2 regions of the Massilia sp. UBA6681 genome follow, and region 2 is predicted to be linked to the other one. Evidence: predicted binding sites of a transcription regulator. Region 2 holds the regulator's gene; the other holds the start of a gene.

Region 1 (6,571 bases), on a different contig from region 2:
GAAGCAAACCGGACTTAAGAGTGGGAAATGGGGCTTAATTCAATTAGATGAATAAAAGGACGGAGGGGGTAATACAGGGTTGACAGGCGTGCAAGCCCGGCGCATGCCTTCGCGAGGCGTACGCCGGGCCGCATGCTGGAGTTTCAGGCCGTCTGGCTGATCAAGAGGCCACGCATCTTGTCGATGGACTTGGCGATCTCGAGCGCCTCGACCGAGGGAATCTGGCGGACCACCTCGCGGGTGCCCTGGTCGATGATCTTGACGACGATTTCCTTGCTGTCTTCGTCGATCGCGAATTCCAGGCTCTGCGAGGACGCATGCATGCCCTCGTTGATCTTCTTAACGGCGTCGTTGACTTGCTCGCGCGAGGGCGGAGCGGCCTCCTGTGCCTCAGCCGGTTTCGCTACCCTGGCAGGCGGGCTGTTCTGCTCGAGTGCCGGAAGGGGGCGCTCTTCCAGCCGCGGCGCCACGGGTGAACCAAGAGATTGGATGTTCATGTGACTTTCCTAGCAAAAAATCCTCGGCTGAATTTCTTCAGCCGAGGAGTCGTTTTACTGCACGGATGGACTGGCTAGTCCGTCAACCATTAGCCACGCAGGAGCGACAGGACACCGTTCGGCAGCGAGTTCGCCTGAGCCAGCATCGACGTGCCGGCCTGCTGCAGGATCTGGCCGCGAGTCATCTTCGCGGTTTCCGAAGCGAAGTCGGTGTCGACGATGCGGCTGCGCGATGCCGACAGGTTTTCGGTGGTCGACGACAGGTTCGAGATTGCCGATTCGAAACGCGACTGCAGTGCACCGTACTGGGCGCGCTGGTCGTTGACTGCTGCCAGGGCGGCGTCGGCGACCTTGATGGCTGCCTGGGCGCCGTCGAAGCTGCTGATGTCGATCTTGGCGACTGATTTCAGTTCCGAGTTGCCGGCCAGGTTGATGCCGGTTGCAGCCGCAACGCCGGCGGCGGTCGCTTCGACGACCGAGAAGCTCTTCTCGGAGTCCATGGTGACGCGGCCGTTGGCGACCAAGCTGGCGGCTGCGGCCAGTGCAACGCCGCCAGCTGCGATCACGTCACCGTCGGCCTTGTAGCCGCCCATGTTGATCGAAGTCGTGCCGCTATTGGTCAGCTTGATATCGTTGCCTTCCGCATTGGTCAGCTTGACGCCGCCGTTCTTTGCATCGTACGAGGCGGTCACGCCGGTCTTCGCGGTCTGGGCGTTGAACGCACTGATGGCTGCCGCATAGTCATCCGACTTGCTGCCGTCGCCGCCGATCGAGAACGAAATCTTGACCGACTCGTTGGTGCCACTGTTGTCCGAGACCAGGTCCAGGGTGTAGGCGCCAGCGGCGCCTTTGACGAGCGCATCGGTACGTGCGGTGGCGGTCACGCCAGTGCCTGCCGATTCGGCATTGATCTTGGAGGCGACGCTCTTGGCGGTGTCGGTCGTCAGGGTGTTGATGGTCTTGGTGCCGTTGGCGCCCGAAATGGTTGCCGAACCGGCAGCCATGGAAGAGGTGGCCGCGACCTGGTCGGCATCCTTACCGACCTGGTTGTTGCCGTAGGTCGTGGTGGTGAAGTTCGCGCCGGTCATCGAGATCAGCTGGCCTGCGTTGGCGCCGACCTGAAAGTTCGCGGTGCCCATCGAGCCGTCCAGCAGCTTCTGGCCGTTGAACTCGGTGGTGTTGGCGATACGGTTCAGTTCCGAGCTGAGCTGGGTGACCTCGGTCTGCAGGGCCTTGCGGTCGCTGGCCGAGTTCGATGCATTCGACGACTGCACTGCCAGTTCGCGGATACGCTGCAGGATGTCGCCCGAGCTCGACAGGGCGCCTTCGGCGGTCTGGGCCATCGACACGCCGTCGTTCGCGTTGCGGGTGGCCTGGTTCATGCCCTTGATCTGCGAATTCATGCGGTCCGAGATGGCCAGGCCGGCAGCGTCGTCCTTGGCGCTGTTGATGCGCAGGCCCGACGACAGGCGCTGGATCGAGGTGTTCAGGGAAGCTTGCGAGGTCGACAGGTTACGCTGCGAGTTCAGGGATGCAACGTTGGTATTGATTACGGATGCCATGGTATTTCTCCAGACTGTATTTCGGGGTGGGCCACTGTGCCCTGTTCACTTTGGTGCGCCACGCTGTTCCGTGACGATCACACCGCTGTTGATGCAGGTAACGTGCTTTGCGGCAAGAACTTGAGGCTGGAGATGAAAATAAATTCGCGATTATTTCCCTCAAGTTTGCTGGGCAGGCACGTCTAGACGACTGGGAAATCGGGAACTTTAGGGCGAAAAATAATTTATTTTTTCTGTAAAGCCGGGCTTAGGACTCCGGAAATACGTGGCCGGAGATGAAATGTCGTTGTCGGAATGATCATGCGAGGCAGGCCGAAGGCTCCGTTTGCATGGTTCGGTGGATCGACGTCTGTCTGAATGCGCGGCCGGCGGAGCCGGCCACCCTACGGGATCAGTCGGCCACCACGACCCGGTTCTTCCCGCTCTGCTTGGCCTGGTACATGGCGCGGTCGGCCCGGGCCACCAGGCTGGCCTGGTCCTCGTTCGGGATGCGCAGGGCCACGCCGCAGGAGAAGGTGATCAGCATCTTCTCGTTGTCGTGCAAGAAGAAGTGGCGGGTGAGCTCGCGCTGTACGCGCACCATCGCCGCCGCCGCGGCGTCCACCGGGGTTTCCGGCATCAGGATCACGAATTCCTCGCCGCCGAAGCGGGCGATCACGTCCATCGAGCGCAGGGTGTCGCGCACCACCTTCACCAGGTGCTTCAGGGCCCCGTCGCCGGCCAGGTGGCCGTAGGTGTCGTTGAGCTTCTTGAAATTGTCGAGGTCGAGGATGGCTACGCACAGCGGCGTATTGCGGCGGTCGGCGCGCGCGCTCTCGCGCTCGAACACGTCGTCCAGGCCGCGGCGGTTCAGGCTGCCCGTCAGCTGGTCTTCGCGCACCAGCTCGCTCATGTGCTGCAGTTCCGCTTCCAGCGTGCGGATGCGGTCCTCGGCTTCCTGGACTTCCTTGTGCACGGCCACCATGCGGTCACGCGAAGCCAGCGCCTCGTCCTGGGCGGCGCGCATCTCGCGCAGCACTTCCTCCATCACCTCGTTCAGCTCGTCGATGTTGGCGGCGCGGCCGATGCGGTCGGAATAGCCGGCCAGCCTGGCATGGTGGTCGCCGGTCGAGGCCGCCACCGAGCCGAGCCGGTCGATGAAGGTCATCATCATGTTCTTCATCGTCGCGCGCACGTCCGAGATGCTGTGCCGCAGCTGGCCCTGCTTGAGGATGACGTCCTTCAGGCTGCGGGTCGCGTCTTCCAGCGAGCGCACGTCGAGCGGGCCGGCGATCAGGTCCTGCACGGCGGCGATCTGGCCGCGCATCCAGCTGTCGTCGTCGAGCAGTTCGTTGACGTTGTCGAGCAGCAGGCGGAACAGGCGCAGCAGCAGTTCCTGCTGCTCGGCGCTGTCGCCGCTGCGCAGTTCGATCTGGTAGCACAGCTGCTTCAGGCGCCCGGACAGCTCGCCCAGCTCCTCGCCGCGCGCCAGCCGGACCGCCCCGCCCAGCGCTTCCGCCTCCTGGACCAAAGGCGGGCTGCCGGCCAGCAGGGTGGCCAGCGCATAGGCCAGCGAGCGGCCCAGCATCTCGCGCAGCTGGCGCGCATCAGGGTCCTCGTCGCCCAGGGCCATCACCGGCGTGTTGCGGCGCAGGTGGCGGTCCGCCATCTGGCTCAGCGCCTGGGCGTAGCCGGTCCAGTCGGCGGTGCGGGCGGCGCGCAGCATGCGGCGGCCGGGTTCCGAGACTTCGCCCGGCGTCTCGCTCAGTCGGCGCGCGAAGCTTTCCAGCACCTCGGCGGCGGGATTCGGGACCGGGGTCGGCGGGGCGGGAGGAACGCCGGCGATCTCGTCGTAGATGGCTCTATAGGCGTCCGGCGTCGGCGCGATGCGGCGCGTCGCCAGGCGCCGGAAGGCTTCGCGAGCAATATCGGCGGGATTCTGGCCGGTGCCGGCCGGCGGGGACGAGATGGACATGGCTGTCAAGACACGGAATGCTGTTGAGCGACATGATAAGCAGCTTCTTTGCCAATCATCAATTAAAAAACAGCAACAAACTGTGTTATTTCTGTACTTCTACAACAGATGTCATCCCACTAACTGGTTGCGGATGGCGTAATGGGTCAATTCCGCACTGTTCTTGAGCTTCATCTTCGCCAGCAGCCGGGCCCGGTATTCGCTCACCGTCTTCACCGACAGCGACAGTTCGCGCGCGATGTCGCTGACCGTCATCCCGGAGGCGATCATGGTGAGGGTCTGGTATTCGCGGTCGGACAGGGCGTCGTGCAGCGGCGCCTCGTGGTCTTCGCCGACTTGGGCCGCCAGGGTCTGGGCCAGGGCGGCGCTCACGTACTTCTGGCCGGCGGCCACCTGGCGGATCGCGGTAACCAGCTCGCGCGGGGCGCTCTGCTTGGTCATGTAGCCGGCCGCGCCGGCCTTGAGCGAGCGGATCGCGTACTGGTCTTCGCGGTGCATCGACAGCATCAGCACCGCCAGCTCGGGCCGGTCCTTCTTGATCTGCTTGAGCACGTCGATGCCGTTGCGGTCGGGCAGGGAGATGTCGAGCAGCATCACGTGCGGCCGCGCCTTGCCGACCAGCTTGACGGCATCGAGCCCGGTTTCGGCCTCGCCGGCGACGATGATGTCGCGCTGCTCGGCCAGGATCTGCTTCAGGCCCTCGCGCACGATCGCATGGTCGTCGGCGATGAATACCCGGATTGTTGCCTTGTCACTCATTTATCTGTTGCCAGCCTGGTCTTGATAGTCACCATCGTGCCACCTCCGGGCGCGGACGACAAGCTCAGCGTTCCCCCGAAAGCCTTGGCGCGCTCGCTCATGCTGTGCAGGCCGAAGGAATGCGGCTTGAGGCGGTCGCCCGGGTGGATGCCGCGTCCGTTGTCGCAGATCGTGAGGGTCAGGTGGGCGCGCTGCGGCCGCAGCGTCACCGTCACCCGGGTCGCGTGGGCATGCTTGGCGATGTTGGTCAGCGCTTCCTGGAAGATGCGGAACAGGGCGGTGGCGTGGTCGTCGTCGAGCAGGAGTTCCTCTCCCTCGTCCAGGGGGCAGCGGAAGGCGCAGGCGATGCCCATCTGCTTCTCGAATTCGCGCGCCTGCCACTCCAGCGCGGCCACGATGCCGAGGTCGAGCATGGTGGGACGCAGGTCGAGCGAGATGCGGTGCACCGCCTCGATCGTGCGGTCGACCAGGTCGTCGAGGTAGTTGGCCTTTTCCAGCAGGGCCGGCTGGTTGTCGGGCAGGCGCGCGGCCAGCATGGCCAGCGCCATCTTGATGGCCGTGAGGTTGCCGCCGAGGTCGTCGTGGATCTCGCGCGCGATGCGCGCCCGTTCCTGTTCCTTGACCTGCTCGATGTGGTCGGTCAGTTCGGCCAGCCGGGCGCGCGAACGCATGCTTGCTTCCTGTTCCTCCTTGCTGGCGCTGATGTTGGTCATGATGCCGTCCCACTGCACCGCGCCGCCGTCGACGGGATGCGGAGTGGCGCGCAGGTTGATCCACTTGACGTCCTTCCAGGCGTCGATCCAGATCCGGCCTTCCCAGTTCCAGGCGCTCATGGCGGCGCGCGAGGCCGCCATCGATTCCAGCCAGCCCTTGCGGTCTTCAGGCAGGATCAGGCGCTCGAACAGGCTGGCGTCGTGCTGCAGTTCCAACACGGACAGGCCGAGCAGGGCGGCGCAGCCCTCGCTCAGCCAGGGGAAAACCTGGCGCCCGTCCGGGTGCAGCACGAACTGGAACACCAGTCCCGGGGTATTGCGCACGATGGCGTCGAAGCGCGCCTGCGACTGGGCCAGCGCCTGCGCGGACGCCTGCTCCAGGCTGAGGTCGTCGGCAATCGCCAGCAGCAGCGAGCGGCCGTCGCGCACGATGCGCAGGAAACACAGCCGCACCGGATAGCTGCTGCCGTCGAGACGCCGCAAGCGGGTGCGCAGGCTGACCTGGGCGCCGACTTCCTCGCCCAGCCCGGCCAGCAGCTCGCCCAGCGCGGCGCGGTCGAGGCCGGGCGCCAGGGCGTAGGCGTCCATCGCCTGCAGCGTGGCCGCGTCCATGCCCAGATTCAGGCGCGCGGCCTGGTTGGCGTCGATTACCCGCAGGGTGACGGCGTCGAGCAAATAGATTTCGGAAGCGGCCGCCTGCATTTCGGCGGCCAGGGCAAGGATGGGACTCATGGAAGTTCGGTCTCTGTCTTGTCTTGGCGGCGCGCCTGTTCGCGCGCCTGGAAGCGTGACCTGACGCGGGTCTTGAGGCGGCGCAGCACGCGCACCAAGTGGCTGGGCTGGCGCCCGGCATGGCGCAGCAGCCGGCGCAGGCGGCGCCGCGCATCCGCCATGGCCGCGCGCACCCGGCGCCAGAAGCCGCTGGCGCGCAGGGCCGCCAGCAGGCGGTCCTTGAGCCGCAGGAAGCCGCCATGCCAGCGCGCGAACCAGGCGAGGGTGAGCAGGGTAGGCAGGGTCAGCACGTAGATGCGCGCCACCACCACGGCGCCCCCCAGCTTGGCGGCCACGAAGCCGGCCAGGCCGGCC
Region 2 (11,242 bases):
TGGAACGCCGCGCAGCGCCTGCCATCGAACCGGAAATCCCGCCGACCTACGTCAACCGTCGCGCCCCGAGCCCGGAGCCGGGCATCGACATGGCCGCCATGACCCAGATGATGAGCGCCGCCATCGCCCAGGCCAAGGAATCGGCTGCTCACGAAATGAGCGGCATGATGAACGAGATCCGCGCCATGCGCGGCCTGATGGAAACCCAGCTGGCCGAACTGTCCTGGAACGCGACGCAACAGCGCGAGCCGCAGAAGGCCGCCGTGCTGCGCGAGATGCTGGCTGCCGGCTTCTCGGCCACCCTGGCGCGCTACCTGATCGACAAGATGCCGGCGACGAAAGATGTGGCCGAAGCCCTCCGCTGGATCAAGACCGTCCTGGCGCGCAACCTCACCACCATCGCCAACGAAGACGATCTCTTGAACCGCGGCGGCGTGTTTGCCCTGGTTGGCCCGACCGGCGTCGGCAAGACCACCACCACCGCCAAGCTGGCAGCGCGCTGCGTGATGCGCCACGGACCTGACAAGCTGGCCCTGATCACCACCGACGCCTACCGTATCGGCGGCCACGAGCAGCTGCGCATCTACGGCAAGATCCTCGGCGTGATGGTGCACTCGGTGAAGGACGAGGCCGACCTGCGCATCGCCCTGAAAGAACTCAAGAACAAGCACACCGTCCTGATCGACACCATCGGCATGTCGCAGCGCGACCAGATGGTGACCGAACAGGTGGCCATGCTCTCCGAATCCGGCGCCGACGTGAAGCGCCTGCTGTGCCTGAACGCGACCTCGACCGGCGAGACCCTGAACGAAGTGGTGCGCGCCTACCAGGGCTCGGGCCTGGCCGGCTGCATCATGACCAAGCTGGACGAAGCCGCCTCGATTGGCAACGTGCTCGACGTCGTGATCCGCCAGAAGCTCAACCTGCACTACATCTCGAACGGCCAGCGCGTGCCGGAAGACCTGCACCTGGCCGACCGCGCCATGCTGATCGACCGCGCCTTCCGCAACAACCGCAACGCGGCAAGCCAGTTCGGCGACGCCGACCTGCCGCTGATGATGGCCGCCGCCGGCCAGGACCGTTCGCTGCGCGAGGTGCACCTTGGCTAGTTTCGATTTCGACCAGGCCGAAGGCCTGCGCCGGATGCTGCAGGGCCCGCGCCCGCGCATCGTCACTTTTCTGTCCGCCACGCCCGAAGACGACAAGGGCGCCATGCTGGTCAACCTGGGCGCCTCGCTGGCCCAGCTGGGGAACGAGGTCCTGATCGTCGACGCCTGCGAACGCGACTACGGCGTGGCGCGCCGCCTGGGCCTGAACCGGGCCGCCAGCCTGGCCGCCGTGGCGCGCCAGGAGTATGGCCTGAACCAGGTGCTGCACGCGGTGCCGCAGGGCTTTTCGGTGGCATCGCTCGGCCGTCCGCACGGCAGCAATGACGCGCGCCGCCTGGCCAAGACCTTCGACGTGCTGGTGGGGCAGGCCGGCATCGTGATGGTCGACGGCGAACTGGGGCCAAGCGGCGAATTCCCGCTGCCGCTGATGGCGAGCTCGGAGATCGTGGTGCAGGTCTCTACCAGCGCCGCGTCGATCACGAATGCCTATGCGCTGATCAAGCGCCTGGCGCAGCAACTGGGCCGCCGTCCCTTCGGCATCCTGGTGACCGGCGCGACAGAGGCGGAGGCCAAGGTGGTATACGATAATATGTCAGCTGCGGCAACACGCTACCTGGCGGTCAACCTGCGCTCGATGGGTTCGGTGCCGGCCGACGAGTACCTGCACCGGGCCGCGCGCCTGGGCCGGGCGGTGGTCGATGCCTTCCCGCTGGCGGGGGCCTCGGTCGCCTTCCGTCGCCTGGCAGGCAAGTTCGCGTTGCACGCGATGCCTGGCATGGGCAGGGGATGAAGAACAAAGATAGCGGAAGAGAAAAGCAGAACGCATGTACACGGTCAAAGGGAAAGCGGACAAGAACCATTTGCTGACGGAGCACATGCCGTTGGTGAAGCGTCTTGCCCACCACATGAAGGCCAAGCTGCCGCCTTCGGTGGAAGTCGATGACCTGGTGCAGGCCGGCATGATGGGCCTGCTCGACGCGATCAACCGCTACGAAGACAACCACGGCGCCCAGTTCGAGACCTATGCGGTGCTGCGCATCCGCGGCGCCATGCTCGACGAGCTGCGCAACAGCGACTGGATGCCGCGCAGTACGCGCCAGAACATGCGCAAGGTGGAAGCCGCGATGGAGGCGCTGCAGCAGCGCCTGGGCCGTCCGGCCAGCGAATCCGAGATCGCCAAGTCGCTCAAGATGTCGCTTGCCGACTACCAGGAGATGCTGGGCGACGGCGGCGGCCACCAGCTGCTCTACTACGAAGACTTCCACGACCAGGGCGAGGACGGCGGCAGCGACAGCTTCCTCGACCGCTATGCGGTGGACGACAGCGATCCGCTGCGCAGCCTGCTCGATACGGGCTTCCGCCAGGCCGTGATCGACGCCATCGACGCCTTGCCGCCGCGCGAGAAGATGCTGATGGGGCTCTACTACGAGGAAGAACTCAACCTGAAGGAAATCGGCGCCGTCATGGGCGTGAGCGAGTCGCGGGTGTCGCAGCTGCACACCCAGGCCGTGTCGCGTCTGCGCGCGGCGCTGCGGGAGCAATTGTGGACTGGGCCAGCGTAGCCGGCCTGGTGCTCGCGATCGCGGGCATCTTCATCGGTCATACGCTGGACGGCGGCAAGTTCGCGTCGCTGATCCATCCGTCCGCCTTCGCCATCGTGGTGATCGGCACCTTCGGCGCCACCCTGCTGCAGAGCGAGCGGCGCAGCTTCATGCTGGGCCTGCGCATGCTGCGCTGGGTGTTTTTCCCGCCTAAATCGAACCGTGAGCTGCTGTCGCGCGAGATCGCGCTGTGGAGCCTCTCCGCGCGGCGCGACGGCCTGCTCTCGCTCGAGCAGTACATGGGCACCAAGGATAAATTCATCCAGAAGGGCCTGCGCCTGGTGGTCGACGGCATCCAGCCCGAGAAGATCCGCAGCCTGCTCGAGAACGAGATCAACGCCTACGAATTCTCGCAGCGCCAGGCGGCGCGCATCTGGGAGTCGGCGGCCGGCTATGCGCCCACCATCGGTATCCTGGGCGCGGTGCTGGGCCTGATCCACGTGATGGAAAACCTGTCCGATCCGGCGCGCCTGGGGTCCGGCATCGCGGTGGCCTTCGTCTCCACCGTGTACGGCGTGGGACTGGCCAACCTGTTCTTCTACCCGGTCGGGAATAAACTGAAGGCCATCGTCAGCGACAAGGTGGCCCAGTACGAGATCCTCGCCGAAGTCTTCCACGACCTCGCCACCGGCGACCACACCCGCGTGGTCGACGAACGGGTGGCGAGCCTGCTAACGCGCCACTGACCGGATCATGGCGCGCAAACGCTACGACGATGGGGCCCAGGAAAACCACGAGCGCTGGCTGATCTCCTATGCCGATTTCATCACGCTGCTGTTCGCCTTCTTCGTCGTCATGTACGCGATCTCGATCGTCAACGAGGGAAAATACGCGGTGCTGTCCGAAGCCCTGGGCGACGCCTTCGGCGGGCGCAGCGTGGCGCCGCAGGCGCACACCAGCGTCGAGCCGGTGCTGCCGCTGTCGCACATCGTCAACCGCAAGCGCCAGGAAGCCGCGCGGCGCGAGCGCGAGCGCATGGAAATCCTGGCGAAAGACCTCACGGCCACCCTGATGCCGCTGGTGAAATCGGGCCAGGTGCGGGTGACGCAGAACGCGCGCGGCATCGGCATCGAACTCAATGCGAGCGTGCTGTTCGCGCAAGGCGAGGCGACCCTGCAGCAGGAGGCGCGCGAGGTGCTGGGCGCGGTGGCGGGCCTGCTCAAGGATGCGCCGCAGCGCATCGAGGTCGAGGGCCATACTGACAACCTGCCGATCACCAACGAGCGCTTCGCCTCCAACTGGGAACTGTCGGCGGTGCGCGCGGCCAGCGTGGTGCGCCTGTTCATCGAGAGCGGCGTGCAGGATGTGCGCCTGTCGGCCATCGGCCATGGCGCGACGCGCCCGGTGGCGCCGAACGACACGCCCGCCAACCAGGCGCGCAACCGGCGCGTGGCGGTGATGATCCTGGCGTCGGTGCCGGAACCGCTGCCGGCGGGTGTATAGTAGGCATGAAATAAAAGTACGTTTCTGCAGTTCTTTTGAAATAATATTTCAAGGAGAAAGAATGCATGTCACACGCTTTTTGCCGCCGGCCCTGCTGGTCCTCGGAGGCCTGGTGAGCGCAGCCGGCGTCGTCGGCGCGCAGGAGAAGGAAGAGCAGGTGCGCCACCAGCTCGAGGTCGAAACCGGCGGCGGTACGGTACGGGTGCGCCTGCTGGTCGAGAACCGCGGCGACACCGCGATCTACATCCCGCGCGAAATCGCCGCCGGCGACGAGATCACCGGCCGCCGCTTCGAGCTGCGCGACGCCAGGGACCGGCCGCTCGACTATGTGGGCATGATGGTCAAGCGCGGCGCGCTCACGGCCAGCGACTGGCAGGAAGTGGCGCCGCACAGCATGCACATGAACACCATCGACATCACGCCGTCCTACGCTTTCAGGAAAGGGAAGCAGGGCTACGAGATCCGTTACGACGGGCCGTGGCTGGCGAATCTCACGCAGCTCGACGCGGTAAAACACAGTCCGGCCGCGCCGGTGAAGTTCAGTTTCAGCCAATGAAAACGGGCCGGCGTTGCCGGCCCTTCGGTGTTGTAGGGTGGGCGGGTCCCCCGCCCACGCGGTCAACCAGCGGCGAGATCATCGTAACGCGTCTTTTATCCTCCAACTATCACCGCGTGGGCGGGAAGACCCGCCCACCCTACATCAGTCCAGCGCCGGGGTGTTCTCGCCGAAATACTCGTGCGAATCGGCGTTGTTGACCGCATGCGCCGGATTGGTCCTGGCCAGCTCGGCCGCTCCCTGCTGGCCGTATACGTGGTCGTCGGTGGCGGCGACCACGTCGAAGTGGCTCAGCTCGTGCAGCAGGGTGCCGCCGCGCGAGTCGGTGCCGGTCAGGGACGCGGTCCAGAACGCCTTGCAGACATAGATCGCGTAGGGCTGGGCCGGATACACGTAGGCGAAATAGTTTTCGTTGCAGCCGCAGTCGATCTTCAGGGGCTTGGTCTCGAAGGCGTCGCGGATCGCCGTGAAATTGGTGTTCACGGTGGCGGCGCGGCCGGCATCCAGGGCGCCGAACCAGGTGCCGTAGCGGGCGCCGTACTGCGCGCCCCCGGCGCCCGCCGCCAGGTAGTTGTGGGCGTCGACCGTCATCGCCTTGCCGGCGTCCACGGCCGCCGCCAGCTGCTCCTGCTGGGCGTTCGAGCACTTGCTGAATTCCAGCGAGGCGGCGCCGGCGACGGCCTGCTTGGCCGGCGGCCTGGCCCCGCGCGGCAGGCGCCCGTCGATCCAGATCCCGACCTGGCTGGACGCCAGCGCACCCGGCACCGGGCGCATTCCGGAGGCGGCGAACAGGCCGCTCGAGGCGGTGCGGTAGCGCAGCTGGTAGGGGCCGGTGACGCTCATCTCGTACAGCGCCGACAGCTCGACCGTGCTGGTGAGCGTGGCGCCGGGTTCCAGCCGCAGGTAGTCGTCCGGGCCGGGGGCCGGGCGCTTGGCCTTGATGCCGAGGTAGCGTACTGGCTGGCCGTCGCGCAGCACCTCGAACAGCGGCGCCTGCACGCCCGCCACCGGGGTGTGCCACTTGAGCAGGAACTGCGGCGTGGCGCTGTTGTTCTGCAGGGTGACGCGCACCAGCACCTCGTCGCTGCGGGCGAATTTTTCACGCACGGGCTGGACGCTGACGTTGACGTCCTGCGCCAGCGCGGGCAGGGCGGACAGGGCCAGCGTCAAGGACAGCAGCGGGCGCGGCAGGATTGAGTGGCGCATGGCGGGCTCCTTGCAGTTGGGATTGAACCTACTGTGCGCCGCCGGCGCGACCGCATCTTGAGCAATCCCAAGCGTATATTTACCGCGGGCAACAAAACCACACCGTGAGTATGGCCTATTAACAACAGATGTGATTATCTGTGATTATTTGCTCGATTCGGGACAGAGCCATTGCTATGATGCAATCAAACTATCCTCCCGTAAATATTTCTCCTTTCTAAGCCATGAACGCCCTGCATGACCTTGTTGACGAGCTCGCCCGCGAGATCGGGCTCGACTGCGAGGAAGTCGCGGCGCGCAAGGCCTACCTGGAACTGGACGAGCCCGACATCGAGGCCCTGCGCGACGTGCACGCGCTGCTCGAGTCCCATCGTGACGCCTTCTCGGACCGCTTCTACGCGCACCTGATGTCCTTCCCGAAGCTGCGCGGCATGCTGGGCGACGGCGCCGAGGCGCGCCTGCGGCACGTGCAGGCCGCCTACTTCAGCAGCCTGACGGCCGGCGAGTATGGCGAGGAATACATGCGCGAGCGCCTGCGCGTGGGCGCGACCCACCAGCAGATCGGGCTCGATCCGAAGTGGTACATCGGGGCCTACCGCAAATACCTGTCGGAGCTGTCCGGCCTGCTGTGGCGCCGCCTGCGCGGGCAGCCGGAACGCTTCCGCGCCGCCCTGGAAGCGGTGCTGAAGATCGTCTGCTTCGACATGGGCCTGGCGCTCGACACCTATACCCATGCCAGCCAGCGCAGCAGCCTGCAGAATCAGAACTACCTGGAGCAGGTCATCGACGGCATGCCGGCCGGCCTGGTGGTGGTGGACGCCGAACTGCGCGTGCGCTCGATGAACCGCACCATGGCCGACCTGCTGGGCGTGCCCGACAGCCTGCTGCTGGAGCGGAAACCCGCGCTCGAAGAGCTGATTCCCTGCCGCGAACTGGCCGACCGCGCCGCCGAGGCGCTGGCCTCCGGCGCGCGCCACGACCACGTGCTGGTCACGCTCGACGGCCGCGCCGACGGCGTGCGCTACGTCGACTTCAACATCCGCCGCGCGCGCAAGGACGGCAGCTACATGCTGCTCCTGATCGGCCAGGACATCACCTTCCGCCGCAAGGCCAGGTTGCGCCTGCAGGAGAGCGAGGAGTTCTTCCGCCTTACCTTCAACCAGGCCGCGGTCGGCATCGCGCTGCTGGGCAGCGACGGCCGCGTGCTGCGTACCAACAGCAAGATGTCGCACATCCTCGGCTATTCCGAGGTCGAGCTGCTGCAGCGCTTCTTCCAGCAGTTGACCTGCGACGACGACCTGCCGGACGAGCTGGCACTGATCAACCGCCTGAAGGCCGGCGAGATCAGCGACTACCAGCGCGAGAAGCGCCTGATCCGGCGCGACGGCGCCCGGGTCTGGGTCAGCGTCACCGTGTCGCGCATGCGCGACGCCAACGGCAACCAGCGCTTCATCTGTGTCATCAAGGACATCCAGCGCCAGAAGCAGGCCGAGGAAGCCCTGCTGCGCCTGGCCAACCACGATGCCCTGACCGGCCTGCCCAACCGGGTCCTGATGCAGGACCGCCTGGGCCAGGCCATCATGCACGCCCATCGCGCGGGGCGCCAGGTGGCGGTGATGTTCATCGACCTGGACCGCTTCAAGCACGTCAACGACAGCCTCGGCCACGATGCCGGCGACGCCCTGATCGTCGAGATCGCGCGCCGCCTGTCGAGCAGCCTGCGCGAGAGCGACACCGTGGCGCGCCAGGGCGGCGACGAATTCGTGGTGGTGCTGCCCGACCTGGCGGGCCAGGACGACGCGGCCAAGGTGGCGCGCAAGCTGCTCGACAACCTGTTCCAGCCCATGCTCCTGTGCGGGCAGGAAGTCTTCCCGTCCGGGAGCATCGGCATCGCCATGTATCCACGCGACGGCGAGGACAGCGCCACCCTGCTGAAGAACGCCGACAGCGCCATGTACGGCTCCAAGGGCAAGGGCGGCAACCATCATTCCTTCTACGCCGCCGAGATGGGCGAGCAGGCGGCCCAGCACCTGCGCATGGAAGGGGCGCTGCAACGCGCCCTGCAGCGCGAGGAATTCCTGCTGCACTACCAGCCGGTGGTGGACATCGGCAGCGGCGTGGTCTCCGGCGTGGAGGCGCTGCTGCGCTGGCAGCCGGTGGGCGGGCCGATGGTCTCGCCCGCCGAATTCATCCCGCTGGCCGAGGAGACCGGCCTGATCGTGCCGATCGGCGACTGGGTGCTGGCCACCGCGATGCGCCAGCAGGTGGCCTGGCGCCGCGCCGGCCTGCCCCCGGTGCGCATCAGCGTGAACCTGTCGGCACGCCAGTTCCTGGGCCAGGACGTGGCCCAGCGCGTTGCCGCGCTGCTGGCGGAGACTGAGTGCGACCCGGCCTTCCTGACCCTCGAGATCACCGAGAGCGTGCTGATGGAGAACCCGGGCGCGGCCACCGAGACCATGGGCCGCCTGGCCGCGATGGGCGTGCAGCTGGCCATCGACGACTTCGGCACCGGCTACTCCAGCCTGGCCAGCCTGAAGCGCTTCCCGATCCACAGCCTGAAGATCGACCGTTCCTTCGTGATGGACCTGACCCAGGACGCCGACGACGCGGCCATCGTCAACGCCGTGATCGCGCTGGCGCATTCGATGAAGCTGAACGTGATCGCGGAAGGCGTCGAGACCAGCGAGCAGCTGGCCTTCCTGCAGGCGCGCGGCTGCGACCAGATGCAGGGCTACTGCTTCAGCAGGCCGGTCGAGCCGCAGGCGATTGCGGCGATGCTGGGCAAGGTGCCGGCCTAGAGCTACTCTGGACTATTACCGTTGGCCGTAAGACCGTCGCACCGGCGAAGGCCGGTGCCCAAGTTTGTTTGCGCGGCTACTTGCATGCATGCGTGGGGGCTTCGCACGATATGCTCAGGTTTGTGATTCTTTCCTGAATCCGCGCCGACAGGATTGACTGGGATAGCGTCGCTCCAGATACTCGGGGGCTGACCATCTCTTTCCCGATTGCCGATGAAAACCCTGCTGCGCTGCCTCGTCTGTGCATCCATCCTGGCCGGCGCGCACGCGGCCGCGCAAACCGCACCGGCCGCCGTGCCGGCATCCCCGGAAGGCCGCATCGCCGCCAAGCCGCTGTTCCGCGATCCCGTCTTCGACGGCGCCGCCGACCCGGTCGTGATCCGCAATGCCGCGCGCGGCACCTGGTGGATGTTCTACACCAACCGCCGCGCCAACGCGGCCGGCCTGTCGGGCGTATCGTGGGTGCACGGCACGAAGATCGGCATCGCCGAATCGGTTGATGAGGGCGCCAGCTGGAGCTATGTCGGCACCGCCGACATCGAGCTGCCGGCGGCGCTCGGCGGACTTGATGCCACGCACTGGGCGCCGGACGTGGTGCGCGCCGACGACGGCAGCTACCGCATGTTCCTGACCGTGGTGCCGGGCGTGTTCACCGACTGGAAGCACCCGCGCCACATCGTGCAGCTCACCAGCACCGACCTGCGCACCTGGCGCAACGCGCGCGACATCCCGCTGGCCTCGGACCGCGTCATCGACGCCGCCGTCACCAGGCTTCCTGGCGGCGGCTGGCGCATGTGGTACAACAACGAGCGCGACGGCAAGTCGATCTACTACGCCGACAGCCCGGACCTCGAGAACTGGACCGGACGCGGGAAGGTGGTCGCCGACCAGGCCGGCGAAGGGCCGAAGGTGTTCCAGTGGCGCGGCGCGTGGTGGATGATCACCGACGTGTGGCGCGGCCTGGCCGTGTACCGATCAACGGATGCCGTGAACTGGACCCGCCAGCCGGACAACCTGCTGCAGCAGCCGGGCAAGGGCGTCGACGACGGCGTCATCGGCGGCCATGCCGACGTCGTGGTGGTCGGTGACCGCGCGTGGCTGTTCTACTTCACGCATCCGGGCCGCGGCAACGTGCAGGGCGGGGCCGGCACCGGCACCGACGGCCCTGCGCAGCGCCGCAGCGCGCTCCAGGTGACGGAGCTGTTCAAAGAGGGCGACAGGCTGCGGGTGGAGCGCGACGCGCCGACGTACATTGCACTGCGCGGCGACTGAGGGCCTCAGGAGAAACCCAACGTCATCCAGGTATACCAGAGCAGCGGTGCCAGCAGGACGAGGCAGGTGGCGCCGCGGATGATCATGGATGCGCGGGTACGCAGTCCGGCGTTCCGCCTTGCGACAAGGGTAGACCACAAGGCGCTGACGCCGCTGACGACCAGCGCGAATGCATAGGTGAGGAACAGCACGCCGATCATCAGGAAGGCCTCGGATCCTCCGATCTGTCCCTTGTGCTGCCGGGCAAAGGCAATGACGGCAGCGATCCAGCCGAGGCCGAGCAGGAGGGGTACGATGCCGACGGCCATGAGCACGTTGGCAATGCGAAGTTTTCGTTGTGGCGACATCCCAAAGTTTACAGGCTGCTAGGCTGGGAAAATGCACAGATGGTCACGACCGGGGCAAGCTGGGCTGGCCTGCCGATGCTTGCGTCAGACAGGCATGTTGAACACCCGAGCGTGCCAATACATCGGTATGCGAAACCTATTGGACCAACTAATATAAGCCAGTAATTACCTCTTAACTCGCACGGCATCAAAGAACCAGCCCTTCCAGAATATAACAAGCCTGTTCCGATTTAAGATAAAAACCGTAGTGCAACTTATTTCAACAGCTGTGACGGGATTGGGGAGTTTGAGCCCTTCGACGTTTGAGTTCCATCCTTTACGCACATACAGGGTCGGCTCAACTCTCTGCGCTTCAAATTTGGTATCTCCGCAATCTCGGTCACCAAACGCGACTTTATCTTTCCTTATCGTAAAGATATGGCCGACTAGTTGCGCCGCCTCACGTTCATCGAGAGAGGCGATGTCAGCACTATCAATCGGCTTGGTAAATCGCCATTGGCCCGTCACGATACGTTCTATTGAGTCTGAAGCTTCGACTGAAGGCGGTATTATAAGAGCCAGTGTTAAAAAAAATTGCAGAAAACTGGCGCGTCGGATCAAGGGTAGAATTCGAAGGAACGACATTTGCAGTTCTCCTCATTTGCTAGTGGCAGTGGCGGCTTTTTCGATCCTGAATGGCGCGCTCTCTTCAGCACGTCTCTTGATTAGTCCGGGAGCTATCACAAGCTTCTTTTTGCCTTTCTCGATTACCGTGACCTTAATCATTAACGACATATTGTTTGCGGCGCCGGCAAAATCTCCGCGGTTCACAAACATAAAAGTGTCGCTAGAGCCTTTCGGCCCTGCGTTATAAGCTAGACTGCAAAGCGCGTCGAACTGATCTTGATTAAGTTCGACAGTGATATTGCGG

Evidence for each region. Region 2 encodes FliA, which starts transcription of late flagellar genes. Its sites were predicted from a motif close to CTAAAGTTTNNNNNNNNNNNGCCGNTA; they were not measured.
Region 1: the regulator FliA is predicted to act here: its motif matches at 2,158-2,184, upstream of B2R83_RS10930 (flagellin).

Annotation. Positions count from the first base shown of each region.
Region 1 covers NZ_DKJX01000068.1:15,228-21,798, forward strand. Annotated here, with positions in the region: gene B2R83_RS10925 (flagellar protein FlaG) at 144-497, opposite strand; gene B2R83_RS10930 (flagellin) at 587-2,059, opposite strand; gene B2R83_RS10935 (GGDEF domain-containing protein) at 2,451-4,013, opposite strand; gene B2R83_RS10940 (response regulator) at 4,125-4,772, opposite strand; gene B2R83_RS10945 (sensor histidine kinase) at 4,769-6,217, opposite strand; partial or broken gene B2R83_RS10950 (hypothetical protein) at 6,214-6,571, opposite strand, start outside.
Region 2 covers NZ_DKJX01000052.1:98,605-109,846, forward strand. Annotated here, with positions in the region: gene flhF (flagellar biosynthesis protein FlhF) at 1-1,109, shown strand, start outside; gene B2R83_RS08265 (MinD/ParA family ATP-binding protein) at 1,102-1,899, shown strand; gene B2R83_RS08270 (RNA polymerase sigma factor FliA) at 1,934-2,671, shown strand; gene B2R83_RS08275 (flagellar motor protein) at 2,653-3,396, shown strand; gene motD (flagellar motor protein MotD) at 3,404-4,153, shown strand; gene B2R83_RS08285 (hypothetical protein) at 4,215-4,709, shown strand; gene B2R83_RS08290 (M35 family metallo-endopeptidase) at 4,854-5,915, opposite strand; gene B2R83_RS08295 (EAL domain-containing protein) at 6,140-8,713, shown strand; gene B2R83_RS08300 (hypothetical protein) at 8,927-9,985, shown strand; gene B2R83_RS08305 (hypothetical protein) at 9,991-10,332, opposite strand; gene B2R83_RS08310 (hypothetical protein) at 10,498-10,956, opposite strand; gene B2R83_RS08315 (lysozyme) at 10,969-11,242, opposite strand, start outside.